One region of the Streptomyces sp. NPDC002092 genome, then DNA from elsewhere that is predicted to be linked to it. Evidence: riboswitches for the same ligand, from Rfam matches in the RefSeq annotation. Region 1 holds a riboswitch; the other holds the start of a gene.
What was found. A riboswitch is a leader RNA that binds a small molecule or an ion and turns the genes downstream of it on or off. The one in region 1 is predicted to bind ZMP and ZTP.

Region 2: it holds a riboswitch for ZMP and ZTP, as region 1 does, so the genes downstream of both, ACWCRD_RS38015 (phosphoribosylaminoimidazolecarboxamide formyltransferase) here and ACWCRD_RS11110 (glycine hydroxymethyltransferase) in region 1, are expected to answer to the same signal.

What each region holds. Positions count from the first base shown of each region.
Region 1 is NZ_JBSFDG010000004.1:229,047-236,717, reverse strand. Features, by position in the region: gene ACWCRD_RS11140 (decaprenylphospho-beta-D-erythro-pentofuranosid-2-ulose 2-reductase) at 1-71, shown strand, start outside; gene ACWCRD_RS11135 (2'-5' RNA ligase family protein) at 82-660, opposite strand; gene trpS (tryptophan--tRNA ligase) at 798-1,811, opposite strand; gene ACWCRD_RS11125 (RNA polymerase sigma factor) at 1,901-2,503, shown strand; gene ACWCRD_RS11120 (hypothetical protein) at 2,490-3,437, shown strand; gene ACWCRD_RS11115 (hypothetical protein) at 3,617-4,273, shown strand; gene ACWCRD_RS11110 (glycine hydroxymethyltransferase) at 4,346-5,797, opposite strand; ZMP/ZTP riboswitch at 5,840-5,929, opposite strand; gene rocD (ornithine--oxo-acid transaminase) at 6,034-7,239, shown strand; gene ACWCRD_RS11100 (hypothetical protein) at 7,424-7,671, shown strand, end outside.
Region 2 is NZ_JBSFDG010000022.1:35,914-43,584, reverse strand. Features, by position in the region: gene ACWCRD_RS38030 (permease) at 1-268, shown strand, start outside; gene ACWCRD_RS38025 (TIGR03943 family putative permease subunit) at 265-993, shown strand; gene ACWCRD_RS38020 (IMP cyclohydrolase) at 980-1,660, opposite strand; gene ACWCRD_RS38015 (phosphoribosylaminoimidazolecarboxamide formyltransferase) at 1,707-2,861, opposite strand; ZMP/ZTP riboswitch at 2,893-2,977, opposite strand; gene ACWCRD_RS38010 (carboxyl transferase domain-containing protein) at 3,056-6,157, opposite strand; gene ACWCRD_RS38005 (TetR/AcrR family transcriptional regulator) at 6,245-6,877, shown strand; gene ACWCRD_RS38000 (HAD family hydrolase) at 7,086-7,671, opposite strand, start outside.

The sequences.
Region 1 (7,671 bases):
GCACGCTGCGCGTGGTGATGTCGGCGCTGCGGCACATGCCGCGCGGGCTGTTTCGCCGACTGCCCCTGTAGCTGCCGGGGGTTACCGGGTCGGCAGGGAGCCGCGCTCCACGTGCCCGGCCTGCGGCGGGACCACCAGGCCGCCGAAGGGGTACTCCCGCAGCTTGCGCCACACGCCGTCCGCGCCCTGCTCGTAGAGGGCGAAGCCGGTGCACGGCCAGTCGGCCTCGTAGTCGGCGAGCTCCTCGAAGGCGCGGTCCATCGCCTCGTCGTCGATGCCGTGCGCGACCGTGACATGCGGGTGGTACGGGAACTGCAGTTCGCGCGGTACGGGGCCGGCCGGGTCGCGGAGCTGCTTCTGCAGCTGGGTGCAGGCCTCGGCGCCCTCGGCGATCCGCACGTAGACGACGGGTGACAGGGGCCGGAAGGTGCCGGTGCCGGACAGCCGCATCGGGAACGGTCGGCCGCTCGCGGCGACCTCGGCCAGATGCGCCTCCACCACCGGCAGGTCACTGCCGTCGACCTCGGTCGGCGGCAGCAGGGTGACGTGCGTGGGGATGCCGTGAGCAGCGGCGTCGCCGAAGCCCGCGCGCAGCTGTTGGAGCAGGCTGCCGTGAGGCTCCGGGACCGCGATCGACACGCCGATCGTTACGGTCCCCACGTCGTCTCCTGTCGTCGTGACGGATTTGTTCTCAGCCGTCGGCTATCGACTGTACGGCCACGGCCGGGTCGCGGGCAGGCGCAACCGTAGTGATGTGCAGCGCTCTGCCGAGTGGTACACGCGTGCGCCGGGGTGCCTCAGTGCTTGGCGGGCAGGAAGCCCACCTTGTCGTACGCCTGGGAGAGGGTCTCCGCAGCGACCGCACGGGCCTTCTCCGCACCTTTGGCCAGGATCGAGTCCAGCGTCTCCGAGTCGTCCAGATACTGCTGGGTGCGCTCCCGGAAGGGCGTCACGAACTCGACCATGACCTCGGCGAGGTCCGTCTTGAGCGCGCCGTACATCTTGCCCTCGTACTCCTGCTCCAGCTCGGCCACCGACTTGCCGGTGAGGGTGGAGTAGATGGTGAGCAGATTGCTGACGCCGGGCTTGTTCTCGGCGTCGTAGCGGATGACGGTGTCGGTGTCGGTGACGGCGCTCTTGACCTTCTTGGCGGTGGCCTTGGGGTCGTCGAGGAGGTTGATGAGGCCCTTCGGTGTGGACGCCGACTTGCTCATCTTGATCGACGGGTCCTGCAGGTCGTAGATCTTCGCCGTCTCCTTGAGGATGTACGGCTTCGGGATGGTGAAGGTCTCGCCGAAGCGGCCGTTGAAGCGCGTGGCGAGGTCGCGGGTGAGCTCGACGTGCTGGCGCTGGTCCTCGCCGACCGGGACCTCGTTGGCCTGGTAGAGCAGGATGTCGGCGACCTGGAGGATCGGGTACGTGAACAGGCCGACGGAGGCGCGGTCGGCGCCCTGCCTGGCGGACTTGTCCTTGAACTGCGTCATGCGGGAGGCCTCGCCGAAGCCGGTGAAGCAGTTCATGACCCAGGCCAGTTGTGCGTGCTCGGGCACATGGCTCTGGACGAAGAGCGTGCAGCGCTCGGGGTCGAGACCGGCCGCGAGCAGCTGGGCGGCGGCGAGCCGGGTGTTGGCGCGCAGCTCCGCCGGGTCCTGCGGAACCGTGATCGCGTGCAGGTCGACGACCATGTAGAACGCGTCGTGGGACTCCTGCAGGGCCACCCACTGGCGGACGGCGCCGAGGTAGTTGCCGAGGTGGAACGAGCCTGCGGTGGGCTGGATTCCAGAAAGCACACGGGGTCGGTCAGAGGCCATGTTCACCATTCTCTCAGGTCTGTCGAGCCGATCCGGAACTGGTCGGAAACAGGTGGGAACCGATCCGTCCGCTGCGGTGTAACAAGGGTGTGAGGACGCGGGAGGGGGGCCGCATCGTCGATGAGGCCGCGGTGATCGCACGCGTACGCGCCGGGGAGCCGGAGGCGTATGCGCACCTGGTGCGGGCCCATACGGGTATCGCGCTCAGGGCGGCCGCGGCGCTCGGGGCGGGTGCGGACGCGGAGGACGTGGTGCAGCAGGCCTTCGTCAAGGCGTACTGCGCGCTGGGCAGGTTCCGGGACGGCGCCGCCTTCAAGCCGTGGCTGCTGTCGATCGTCGCCAATGAGACGAGGAACACAGTGCGCACGGCGGCGCGGCAGCGCACGCTCGCCGGCCGGGAGGCGGCCTTCGTGGAGGCGGAGCCGCTGATACCGGAATCGGCGGACCCGGCGGTGGCGACCCTGGAGGCGGAGCGCCGTGAGGCGCTGCTGTCCGCGCTGGAGAAGCTGAGCGAGGAGCACCGGCTGGTCGTCACCTACCGCTATCTCCTGGAGATGGACGAGTCCGAGACGGCCCAGGCGCTGGGCTGGCCTCGCGGGACGGTCAAGTCCCGGCTGAACCGCGCTCTGCGCAAGCTGGGCCGACTGCTGCCGGATTTCAGGCCTCGGGAAGGGGGTGATGAGCGTGAGTGAAGGACGGGGTGCGTACGACGGTGAGGGCGGCCGTGGTCCGAGTCCGGGGCCGGGCGGGCGGGACCGTGGGAGGGCGCGCGAGGACGGCCCTTCCCGGCTGCCGGAGGAGCTGCGGGCGCTCGGCCGGTCGCTGGACGCGCCGGGGAGCGACGGCGCCGCCGGTTCGCCGGGCGCCGAGACGATGGTCGAGCGGGTGCTGGGGCAGATACTGGCCGAGCATGTGCCGGTCCCGGTGGCCGAGCCCCGGGGCGCCCGTGAGCGGCTGGGCGCGGTCCGGCACTGGACCCGGCAGCGGTGGCGCTCGCTGACCACGGTCCTGTGCTCTCTGCTGACGGTTCTCGTGCTCACGCCGCCGGTGCGGGCCGCGGTCCTCGACTGGTTCGACTTCGGCGGGGTGCAGGTGCGGTACGACCCGTCGGCGTCGCCCTCGCCAGGTGCTTCGGTGCCCGGCTGCGGCACCTCGGTGTCGCTCGGACAGGCCGGGAACCGGGCCGGTTTCGAGCCGCTGGTGCCGGACGCGCTCGGCGCGCCGGACACCGTGGCGGTGACGAGTGAGCCGCACGGACGGTTCCTGGTGAGCCTGTGCCGGCGGGAGGGTGGGCGCACGGTTCGACTGGACGAGTTCCCGGAGCGGCTGGACGTCGGCTTCACCAAGGTGCTGCGCGAGGGACCGGAGTGGATCGGGCTGGGCAAAGAGCCCTCGGCGGACGGTGTGCAGAACTACGCACTGTGGTTCCCACGCCCCCATCTGCTGAGTTTCTGGCTGGTCGATCCCGACGGGAACCGCTTCACGCGAAGGGAGCGGGCCACCGGGCCGACGCTGCTGTGGACCCACCGGACGGGTGCAGGTGCCGTGACACTCCGGTTGGAGGGCGTGGCGTCCGAGCGCCGGGCCGTGGAGATCGCGAAGTCGCTGGAGGAAGCCTCGAAATAGGACAGCCGGGGTGGGAACCCCGACGGGTCGGGCGGTGTACCAGAAGTGACAGGCGGTTGGGGGACGGGCCGTACGACACCGACGGGTTGGGGGACTGGATGCGTGCGTGGAAGAGCAGTCGACCGAGGGTGCGGGTCGCCGCTCTCTTCGCGGCGGTGGTGGCTGTGGTCCTGTGCGGAATGCCGGTGGCCGCGGCGTCCGACGGGACTGACGAGGCGGCGCAGGGGCAGGTCCGGGACGTCCCCGACCTGGCCATGATCATCGCGGGCGGCACCGGGCAGACGACGGTGCTGCGGTCCGGTGAGCCGGCCTTCACCCGCCTGCGACAGCTGCTGCGGCCGACCTACGAGGGGACGGAGCGGGTGCCGGACGACTGGGCCGAGGGGCGCCGTCCGCCGGTGGCCTTCACCGTGGTCTGGGGGCTGACGGGGGTGGGAGGCTGGCCGCAGACGATGCGTCCGCCGGGCGGTGACATCGCCGTCGAGCGCCAGGACCAGCTGTTCGTGGCGGCGGACGGCACGCCCTGGATACGCAGCGATCCCGCGCCGGCCGTCCAGGACGACGACATCCGCTGGCATCGGGCACCGCGCTCGGTGTTTGTGCAGTTGGAGCAGGCGAAAGTGCTGGGCGACGGTCCGGCCGCGGCCGGGCGCGGCGAGAGCGGGATGGCCTGGCAGCAGGCCACCGGGCAGGGGGCCGGCCGGAGCAGTGTCTGGTGGGCGGTTCCGGGGTTCGCAGCCGGGGCCGGTGGGGCACTGCTGATACGGCGCGCGGCGGCCCGGCAGGGTGCCGGACCGCCGCGGGAGGAACCACGACAGGAGCTCATCGAGCTCTGAGCGTCACCGGTCTTTGAGTATCACCGGTCTCCGAACGCCATCGATCTTTGACAACTCAAGAGCGGGCGCTGGTCAGCCCAGGTCGATCTCCGGGTACAGCGGGAAGCCTGCCACGAGGTCGGTGGCGCGGTGGGAGATCTCGTCCGCGATCTTCGGGTCGAGGACGTGCTGCGCCTTGGACGGGGCGCCCGACTTGGTGGTGCCCGGCTCGGCGGTGGTGAGGACGCGGTCGATCAGGCCCGCGACCTCGTCCATCTCGGCGGTGCCCAGGCCGCGCGTGGTCAGGGCGGGGGTGCCGATGCGGATGCCGGAGGTGTACCAGGCGCCGTTGGGGTCGGCGGGGATGGCGTTGCGGTTGGTGACGATGCCCGAGTCGAGCAGGGCCGCCTCGGCCTGGCGACCGGTGAGGCCGTAGGAGGTGGCCACGTCGATGAGGTTGAGGTGGTTGTCGGTGCCGCCGGTGACGAGGGTGGCGCCGCGGCGCATCAGGCCCTCCGCCAGGGCGCGGGAGTTGTCGACGATGCGCTGGGCGTAGTCCCGGAAGGAGGGCTGACGCGCCTCGGCGAAGGCGACGGCCTTGGCGGCCATGACATGCGGAAGCGGGCCGCCGAGGACCATCGGGCAGCCGCGGTCGACCTGGTCCTTGAGGGAGTCGTCGCACAGGACCATGCCGCCGCGGGGGCCGCGCAGCGACTTGTGGGTGGTGGTGGTGACGATCTGGGCGTGCGGGACCGGGTCGAAGTCGCCGGTCAGCACCTTGCCCGCGACCAGCCCGGCGAAGTGCGCCATGTCCACCATCAGGGTCGCGCCGACCTCGTCGGCGATCTCCCGCATGATGCGGAAGTTCACCAGACGCGGATAGGCGGAGTAGCCGGCGACGATGATCAGCGGCTTGAACTCGCGGGCGGAGACGCGCAGGGCCTCGTAGTCGATGAGGCCGCTCGCCGGGTCGGTGCCGTAGGAGCGCTGGTCGAACATCTTGCCGGAGATGTTCGGGCGGAAGCCGTGGGTGAGGTGGCCCCCGGCGTCCAGGGACATGCCGAGCATGCGCTGGTTGCCGAAGGCCTGGCGGAGCTCGGCCCAGTCGGCCTCGGTGAGGTCGTTGACCTGGCGGGCGCCGGTCTTCTCCAGGAAGGGGGCCTCGACCCGGTCGGCGAGGACCGACCAGAAGGCGACGAGGTTGGCGTCGATGCCGGAGTGCGGCTGGACGTAGGCGTGGCGGGCGCCGAAGAGCTCCTTGGCGTGTTCGGCGGCGAGCGACTCGACGGTGTCGACGTTGCGGCAGCCTGCGTAGAAACGGCGGCCGATGGTGCCCTCGGCGTACTTGTCGCTGAACCAGTTGCCCATCGCGAGGAGGGTGGCCGGGGAGGCGTAGTTCTCGGAGGCGATCAGCTTGAGCATCTCGCGCTGATCGTGGACCTCCTGCCCGATGGCGTCCGCGACGCGCGGCTCGACGGCGCGGATCACATCGAGGGCGGCGCGGAAGGCGGTGGACTCGGTGGAGAGGGGCTGCTGCTCTGACATGTCGTCGGCCTCCGGGCGTGGCGTGCAAGCGGTCACGGTTCTCGGTCTGGCCCAGGCGCACGGCACTCGGTCACACACGGGTCGCTCCCCGATGGTCCGTCCCATCCTTGCGCGCCAGTCACGACCCGTCGATCAGCCTACCGGCCACGCCGGAGAGCGCAGGTCCCGCGTCCACCATGCGAGCGACGATAGGAAGAGGGGGCCGCTGCACGGCTGCCACACCCCCGGGAGGTCCCGTGAACACGACGGACGCGCTCATCGCCGCCGCCGACGCGCACAGTGCGCACAACTACCACCCGCTGCCCGTGGTCGTCGCCTCCGCGGACGGGGCGTGGATGACGGATGTGGAGGGGAGGCGGTATCTGGACCTGCTGGCCGGTTACTCGGCGCTCAACTTCGGGCATCGCAACCGGCGGCTGGTGGAGGCGGCGAAGGCGCAGCTGGAGCGGGTGACGCTGACGTCGAGGGCGTTTCATCACGACCGGTTCGCGGCCTTCTGCTCCGAGCTCGCCGAGCTGTGCGGGATGGAGCTGGTGCTACCGATGAACACCGGCGCGGAAGCGGTGGAGACGGCCGTGAAGACGGCCCGGAAGTGGGGCTACCGGGTCAAGGGCGTGCCCGCGGAGATGGCGAAGATCGTGGTGGCGGGCAACAACTTCCACGGCCGTACGACGACCCTCGTCAGCTTCTCCACCGACCCGGAGGCGCGGGCGGACTTCGGTCCGTACACGCCGGGCTTCGAGATCGTGCCGTACGGGGATCTGACGGCGATGCGGTCGGCGGTCACGGAGAACACGGTGGCGGTGCTGCTGGAGCCGATCCAGGGCGAGGCGGGGGTGCTGGTGCCGCCGGCCGGTTATCTGCCGGCGGTGCGGGAGCTGACGCGCGAGCGGAACGTGCTGTTCGTGGCGGACGAGATCCAGTCGGGTCTCGGCCGGACCGGAAAGACCTTCGCGTGCGAGCACGAGGGCGTGGTCCCGGATGTGTATGTGCTCGGCAAGGCGCTGGGCGGCGGGATCGTGCCGGTGTCGGCGGTGGTCTCGTCGGCCGATGTGCTCGGGGTGTTCCGGCCCGGTGAGCACGGTTCGACGTTCGGCGGGAATCCGCTGGCGTGTGCGGTGGCGCTGGAGGTGATCGCGATGCTGCGGACGGGCGAGTTCCAGGCGCGGTCCGCGGAGCTGGGCGGTCATCTGCACCGGGAACTGGGGGCGTTGACCGGCACGGGCCGGGTGCGGGCGGTGCGCGGACGGGGGCTGTGGGCGGGCATCGACATCGCGCCGCAGTACGGCACCGGGCGGGAGGTGTCCGAGAAGCTGATGGAGCGGGGGGTGCTGGTGAAGGACACCCATGGGCCGACGGTGCGGATCGCGCCGCCGTTGGTGATCGCGAAGGAGGACCTGGACTGGGGGCTCGCGCAGCTGCGGGCAGTGCTGGGGATCTGAGCCTCCCGTCCCGGTGAGCCGGCCGGGCGGCAGCAGAGACGGGGCACCCGGGGGAACGCCACATATGCACCCCCACATATGCACCTTCCTTTAGGTATGTAAAGCCAACGATCGGTGAGAGCGGAAGCCGGGGGCATCGCCGCTTGCTGTACGTCTCCCCTACAGTCACTTCGTGATCTTTGGGATGGTGTGCGCGCTGGGCGCGGCGGTCTGCTTCGGTACCGCGACGGTTTTGCAGGCGGTTGCCGCGAGGACGGCCGGTACGGGTGGGGGCGGGGAGGCGGCGCTGCTGCTGCGGGCCCTGCGGCAGTGGCGGTATCTGGCCGGGCTGGCGCTGGACGGGCTGGGGTTCCTGTTCCAGATCGTCGCCCTGCGCTCGATCCCGATCTACGCGGTGGCCGCGGCGCTCGCGTCCAGCCTGGCGGTGACCGG
Region 2 (7,671 bases), on a different contig from region 1:
TTCGCCCTGGCTGTCGGTGCTCTTCCTGGCCGCGCTCGCCGTGCTGCTCGCCGTCTGCTCGGAGGCCGACGCGTTCGTCGCCGCCTCGCTCACCGGCTTCTCGCCCACCGCCCGGCTGGTGTTCATGGTGGTCGGCCCGATGGTCGACCTGAAACTGATCGCCCTTCAGGCGGGCACGTTCGGCCGGTCCTTCGCCCTGCGCTTCTCGACCGCGACCACGGTGGTGGCCGTGGCGGCCGGGGTCCTGATCGGAGGAGCACTGCTGTGAAGCGCCACGCCCAAATCCTCCTGCTGGTCCTGACCGGCCTGGGCCTGCTGCACGCCGCCCTGTTCAGCGACCTCTGTCTGCGCTACGTCAAGGAAGGCCTGCGCCCCCTGCTGATCGCTTCCGGGGTGCTGCTCCTGCTGCTGGGCCTGGCGGCAGCAGCGCTGGACCACGCGGCCCCCGAAGCCGACGCGCACGCACACGGCCACGACCACTCCACCGCACCCCGCATCGCCTGGCTGCTGTTCCTGCCCGCACTCAGCCTGCTCCTCTACGCCCCGCCCGCCCTCGGCGCGTACACCGCCTCGCACGCGAGCAACAAGGCCGTGCCGAAGGCGCAGCGGTTCGATCCACTGCCCGCGACCGTCCCGCTGCCGATGACCCTCACCGACTTCACCGCCCGGGTCCAGCAGGACCGGGAGCAGGCCGTCAGAGGCCGCAGCATCCGGATGACCGGATTCGTCACCCCGGCCGGGCAGGGCGGCGGCTGGTATCTCACCCGGATCATCTTCACCTGCTGCGCGGCGGACTCCCAGTCGGTCAAGGTCCGCATGTACGGGACCACCGCACTGCCGGCCAACACCTGGGTGGCCGTCACCGGAACCTGGCACCCCAAGGGCACGCTCGGCACGAAGTCCGCGACGGCGGCCCTCGACGTCCACCGCACCGAGCGCGTCTCCCCGCCCGTCAACGCCTACACGGACGACCTTCCGCTCACGCCTTCGTGAGGGCGGACCCCGGTCCCCGCACAGGGTCGACGACGGCGGCAGCGATCCTGAACCGTTCGTCGAGCGCCCACCAGATCTCGTCCAGCAACTCCGGCCCGCTCCCGGCGTCGACCGTGACCTCGGTGAAGGGAGCGGCGACCGAGACGTGTTCGCCGTCGGATTCATAGGTGGTCAGCAGGACCGCCTCGCCCGGTTGCAGGTCCTGTACGGCGAGGGTCATCACGTTGCTGGTCGGGCGTGCGGCGCGGCTGGGGCGGGCGGCCCCGAAGACGGTGGTGCGTCCGCCGTCGCGGCTGATCAGCGCGGTGAGGCGGGAGGTGCGGATCGGGGGGTCGGGTTCGTACTCGAAGCCGCTGAGCGCCTCGGTCGGCGGGGCTCCCGCCCTGAGTCGTTCCGCGGCCTGGGACACCTGCTCCCCGTTGCCCAGCACCAGCCAGTCGCTCGTGGTCGTGGCGGCGGCGTAGTGCCGCAGGGGATCGCGCTCCCGGGGCGAGAGCGGGCCCACCACGAGGTCGTCGTCGATCAGCCGGAGCGCGCGGTCGCGTGAGGCCGGGCTGCGGCCGGTGAGGAAGTAGCCGCCCAGCACGGCCCCGGAGTGGGTGCGGGCGCACAGGAGCCCGCGGCCGGGGTAGGGGTTGGCGGCCAACAGGTCATGAAGGGTGAGCATGCTGATGCGCTTTCTGGTCGGCGGGAGGGGCCTGGCGAGGCGTTGCTCAGTGGTGGAAGAGCCTGAGGCCGGTGCGGACCAGGGCGATCCCGTGCGCGCGGCAGGCGTCCTCGACCTCCGCGGAGCGGATCGATCCGCCCGGCTCGGCGATGTGGCCGACACCGTGCCGCTGCGCGTGGTCCACGTTGTCGCGGAACGGCAACGCCCCGTCGGAGACGAACGAGACCCCCTTGAGCCGGGCCGTCCACTCGGCGCGGCTGCCGGCCGAGAACTCCGGCACCGGCTGCGACAGGGCAGCAGACAGCCTGGCCCTCTCGTCCGCGGTGAGGTCACCTTCGATGAAGCGGATCTGCCAGTTGATCCGGTCCTGGCGCCGGACGCCCGGTCCGAAGGCGAGCGCGCGCACCACCGGATGGCGCCGCAGCCACCAGGTGTCGGCCTTCGCCCCGGCCAGCCGTGTGCAGTCCACTCGGGACTGCTGTCCGGCGCCGATACCCAGCGTCGCCCCGTCGCGCAGGAAGCACACCGAGTTCGACTGCGTGTGACGCAGCACCACCAGGCCCAGCAGAAGGTCTTCCGCAGCCCTCGTGGGAAGCGCGCCGCACACGACGTTCTCCAACAGCCTTTCCGTGCACGGCACTTCGTCCCGCTGCTGACTCAGACGCAGACCGAAGACCTCGCGCGTCTCCCGCTCCGGCGGTACAAAGGCCGGATCCGCCTCCAGGACGAGGAAGCGGCCGTTCTTCTTCCTGCGGAGTCTGCCGACGGTACCCGGTGCATAGCCGGGCGCGACGATGCCGTCGCACACGACGTGGGCCAGCAGTTCGGCGAGCTCCTCGTCGACCGGGTGCGAGACAGCGGCGAAGTCGCCGTAGGACGACTTCGGGTCGGCGTCCCGGGCGCGCAGATACGCACTGGTCAGGGCGCCGACCTCGGTCTGGTCGACACCGTGGAGCTGTGCCGTCACGTCGTCGACGGGCCCGGCCACGGCCGCACCGGCGGGTGAGACGTGCTTGAAGGAAGCGGCCGCAGGCCGGCCGAGGGAGCGGCTCGCCTCCCGCACCAGCTGCCAGCCGTTCAGGGCGTCCAGCATGTTGATGTACGACGGGCTTCCGTGCACCACCCGAACCGGCCACCGGCCGGGCCGCACCGGCGTGGCATCCGCCGCCTGCTGCGGGTTCGTTCCGTACCGCAGATCCACGTCATGGCCTCCTCAGCGGGAACATCACTGACGGAGGCGCCCAGGCGGTCGACGCTCACGCTGAACCACGGCCGCTCCCCGGTGGTCGTCCACCCTCGCCAGTCGCGGCCGGAGCTGACTCTACCGGCAACATCCGACCGGCAGGACCCGCACCGGGCAACCAAGCATCCGGCCCAGCTGAATCAGACCCCGGATCACCAGGTGTCGACGAACGGGCGGTGTCCTGCCTCCGGTACGGGGGACCGCTCAAGCGCCGCAAGGATCCAGGTCCGCGACCCGGCCGGGTCGATCACCGCGTCGATCTCCAGCGCGGCCGCCGCGTTGACCGCCTTCCCGCGTTCGTACAACTCGGCGACCCGTTCCTCGAAGACACGCGCACGCTCGGCCGGGTCCGTGATCGCCGCCAGCTCCCTGCGGTAGCCGAGCCGCACGGCACCCTCGAGCCCCATCCCGCCGAACTCGCCGCTCGGCCAGGCCGCTGTGGCCAGCGGCGCGCGCGTCGAGCCACCCATCATGGCCATCGCCCCGAGCCCGTACGCCTTGCGCAGCACCAGACTCACCAGCGGCACCCGCAGATTGGCGCCCGTCACGAACAGCCGGGCGAAGTGCCGCACGGTGGCGGTCCGTTCGGCGTCCGGGCCGACCATGAACCCCGGGGTGTCGCAGAGCGAGACCACCGGCAGCCCGAACGCGTCGCACAACTGCAGGAACCGCGCCGCCTTGTCGGCCGCGTCCCGGTCGATCGCCCCGCCCAGATGCGCCGGATTACTGGCCAGGAGACCCAGCGGCCGCCCCTCGATCCGTACGAGACAGGTCAGCACCCCCACGCCGAACTCCGGCCGCAGCTCCAGCACCGAGCCCGTGTCCGCGAGCCCGGTGACCGCCGCCCGCACGTCGTAGGCCCGCCGCCGGTTCTCCGGCACCACCTGCCGCAGCAGCCGCTGATCGGGCGTCTCCCAACTGCTCTGCTCTCCTTGGAAGTACGACAGATACCGCCGCGCGACCCGCACGGCCGCCGCCTCGTCGGCGACCGCGAGGTCCACCACCCCGTTCGGCACCTGCACCGACAGCGGACCCACCTCCTCCGGCCGGAACACCCCGAGTCCGCCGCCCTCGATCATCGCGGGCCCGCCCATCCCGATCGTCGCGTCGGGCGTGGCGATCACGACGTCGCAGCAGCCCAGCAGCGCCGCGTTGCCGGCGAAGCACCGCCCCGAGACGATGCCGACCAGCGGCACCAGCCCGCTGAGCCGCCCCATGCGCTGGAAGGTGGTCACGTCGAGGCCCGCCACGGCCGTGGTGTCGGTGTCCCCGGGCCGCCCGCCGCCGCCCTCCGCGAACAGCACCACAGGCAGCCGCCGCTCCTCGGCGAGCTCCAGCATCCGATCCGTCTTGCGGTGGTTCTGCAGTCCCTGGGTGCCGGCGAGAACCGTGTAGTCGTACGACATCGCCACGCACGGCCGGCCATGGATCCGCCCGGTGCCGGTGACCATGCCGTCGGCCGGCGTCGACCGGATCAGGTCGTCCAGCGAGCGGCGGCTGCGCTGGGCGGCGATCGCGAGGGCGCCGAACTCGGTGAAGGTGCCCGTGTCGCACAGGTCCTCGATGTTCTCGCGGGCGGTGCGCCTGCCCAGGGCGTGCCGCGCCGCGACCGCCTCGGGCCGGTTCTCGTCGAGACCGAAGGCATGCCGCCGTACGACCTCGGCGAGGTCCGCGCGCACGGCATCCGGATCAACCGGCTCCGCCTCGGGCCCGTCGCCCTGTGCGCCGGTGAGGTCGTCCAGATTGGCCAACGGGGAGCCGGCGCCGATCGTTTCGCCCAGGCGCGCGTGCACCAGCCGTACCACTCCAGCCCCGGGAGCCCGCACCACGTGCTCCATCTTCATCGCCTCCAGCACCAGCAACTGCTGCCCGGCCCGCACCGGTTCGCCGGGGGAGACGTCGACGGAGACGACGGTGCCGCTGAGCGGCGCGAGGACCGTGCCGTCGCCGGGCGCCTCGTCGGGAACGACGTGAGTCTGCGCAAGCTCCGCCACCACGCCCGTGTGCGCCCAGAAACGCGGCCGGGACAGCACCTCCCGCAGCAGCGGAATCCCCGTCCGCACCCCCTCCACGGCGAACTCGCCCAGCGCCCGCCGCGCCCGCGCGCAAGCCGCCTGCGCATCGCCCGCCGGGACGTGCGCGACCACCTTGGCGAGCAACGGGTCGTACCGGACACCGACTTCGGCCCCGGCACGGATCGCCGTGTCGACGCGTACACCGGGGCCCGACGGCAGGTCGAACCGCGTGATCCGCCCCGCCTCCTCGGCGGTGACCCGCGCCTGCACGGCGAACCCGCGCGGCGCAGCCGGTGGCCCCGGCAGCCCCAGCTCGTCCAGCGTGGCCCCGGCCGCCAGGCGCAGCTGCACGGCGACCAGGTCCACCCCTGTCACCTCCTCGGTGACCGTGTGCTCCACCTGAAGCCGCGGATTGGCCTCGATGAACCAGAACTCCTCGCCACGGAGCATGAATTCGAAGGTGACCAGGCTCGAACAGCGGGCGGCGCGGGCCATCCGCAGTGCGGCGCCGAGGATCCGCTCCCTGGTGTCCTCGGAGAGGTCGGGCGCGGGCGCGATCTCGATCACCTTCTGGTGGCGGCGCTGTGCGCTGCAGTCCCGGTCCCACAGATGTGTGACGGCGCCGGTCGTGTCCCCGACGACCTGGACCTCGATGTGCCGGGCGCCCTCCAGCAGCCGCTCCGCATACAACTCGCCCCGCCCGAAGCCCTGCTGGGCCTCCGATGCGCACCGCTCCCAAGCCTCGTCCAGCTCCTCGGCCCGCCGTACGACCCGCATGCCGCGTCCGCCGCCCCCGCCCACCGCCTTGATCATCACGGGCCCGGCGGCCAGCAGCTCCCGCGCCCCGTCCGGGCCGTCGGCCCCGGCGAGTACCGGAACCCCCGCCTCGACGGCGAACTCACGCGCCCGCGCCTTGTCCCCGAAGACCGCCAGCACCTCGGGCGCGGGCCCGACGAAAGTCACCCCCGCGTCGGCGCAGCGGCGCGCGAAGTCCGCGTCCTCACTCAGAAAGCCGTACCCGGGATGCAGGAAGTCGCAGCCGGTGCCGCGCGCGGCGGCGAGCAGTGCGCCGCCGTCGAGATAGCCGCCCAACGGGACGGCCTCGTCGGCCAGTCGAGCGTGCGCGTCGTCGCCCTCGGCGTACACCGCGACCGAGCGCAGCCGGACCTCCGAGGCGGCCCGCAGGACGCGTACGGCGATCTCCCCGCGGTTGGCGACGAGCACGGCGGCAGTACCCATGGGAGCCCTCCACGGACCTCGGCGGTCCTCATCGACCGGCCCCGCCATGCTCATTGACATTGACGTCAACGTCAATACGCTCCGGGTGTGGCACGCACACACAAGGCCTGGGCGGTCCGCACCGCCCGCGACCGCACCGGGGCCCCGGCCCGCGCCCGGCTCCTGGACGCCGCCGAGGCCGTCTTCGCACGGCTCGGCCTCGGCCCGGCCACCGTCGCCGACATCACGGCGGCAGCGGAGGTCTCCAGGGCGGGCTTCTACGTGTACTTCGCCTCCAAGGAGGAGATCTTCCGCGTCCTGGCGGTCCGGGTACGGGACGCGTTCCTCGCCGCGCAGGAGGTCCCGGGCGTCGACACGGACGACCCGCACGCCGTCGCGGAGGCGTCCATCGGCGCCTTCATCGCCGCCTACGCCCGACACCAGCCGCTGCTGGGCCCGCTGGAGCAGCAGGCCCGCACCGACCCCGCCATGGCGCAGCTGTGGGACGAGATCCGCGAACGGCCCGTCCACCGCCACGCCCGCTACATCCGCCGCCTCACCGACCGCGGACTTGCCGCCCCGGCCGCCGAACCCCTGGCGCTGGCCCGCGCGGTGGGCGGCATATGCGTCGAATTCGCCCGCCGCGTCGCCGCGCACCCCGGCACCTACGAGGACGCCGTACGCGACGTCACCGCCATGTATCTGCACCTGCTCGGAGTCGCCCGAACACCTCAGGAGTAGCAGCGCCATGACGCCAACGCCACGCACCGACGCACACCTCGCCGACCTGCGCGCCCGCTGGGCGAAATCCCGGCGGGGCAGACGGCCCGGCACCGCGACCCACCGCGCAGGGGAACGGCCGGCGCGGCAGCGGTCGTAGCCGTCGAGGACGAGCACAGCGGCCAGCTGCCGTACGCCTCCGAACTGCCCCTCACTCCCACCGGAAAGATCAGGAAGACGGAGCTGAGCGCACGAGCCAGTCGTACGCGCCCCGCGCCGTGAACTCCCCCTGGCCGCCGCGCAGCAGCAGGTCCGCGGTGGCGAACTCCGGCGCGTCGGCCTGTGCGGCGATGTATGGGATCGCGATGCAGCGCATGCCGGCGGCGTGCGCCGCCGCGGCGCCGGGGGCGGCGTCCTCCAGGACCACACAGTCGGCCGGGGCCGCCCCGAGGCGGCGGGCCGCCTCCAGGAGGACGTCCGGGGCCGGTTTGCCGTGGGGCACCTCGTCGGCCGAGACGACGGTGCGCAGATACGCGTCCAGGCCGGTACCGGCGAGGATCGCCTCGATCGCCTCCGGCGACGACCCCGAGGCCACGGCCGTCGGCACGCCCTCGTTCGCGAGCAGCTCGACGAACTTCCGCATCTCCGGGTACGCGTGCGTGGCGGCGCGGGCCAGCGCGAGATAGCGGCGGTCGGTGTCGGCGAGGAGCTCGGCGACGGGGGCCGCGAGGTCGTACTCCTGCCTCCACAGGGCGGCCGTCTCCCGGGTGCTGACACCGACGTACCGCTCGTGCTCCGCCCATGTGAAGTCCGGG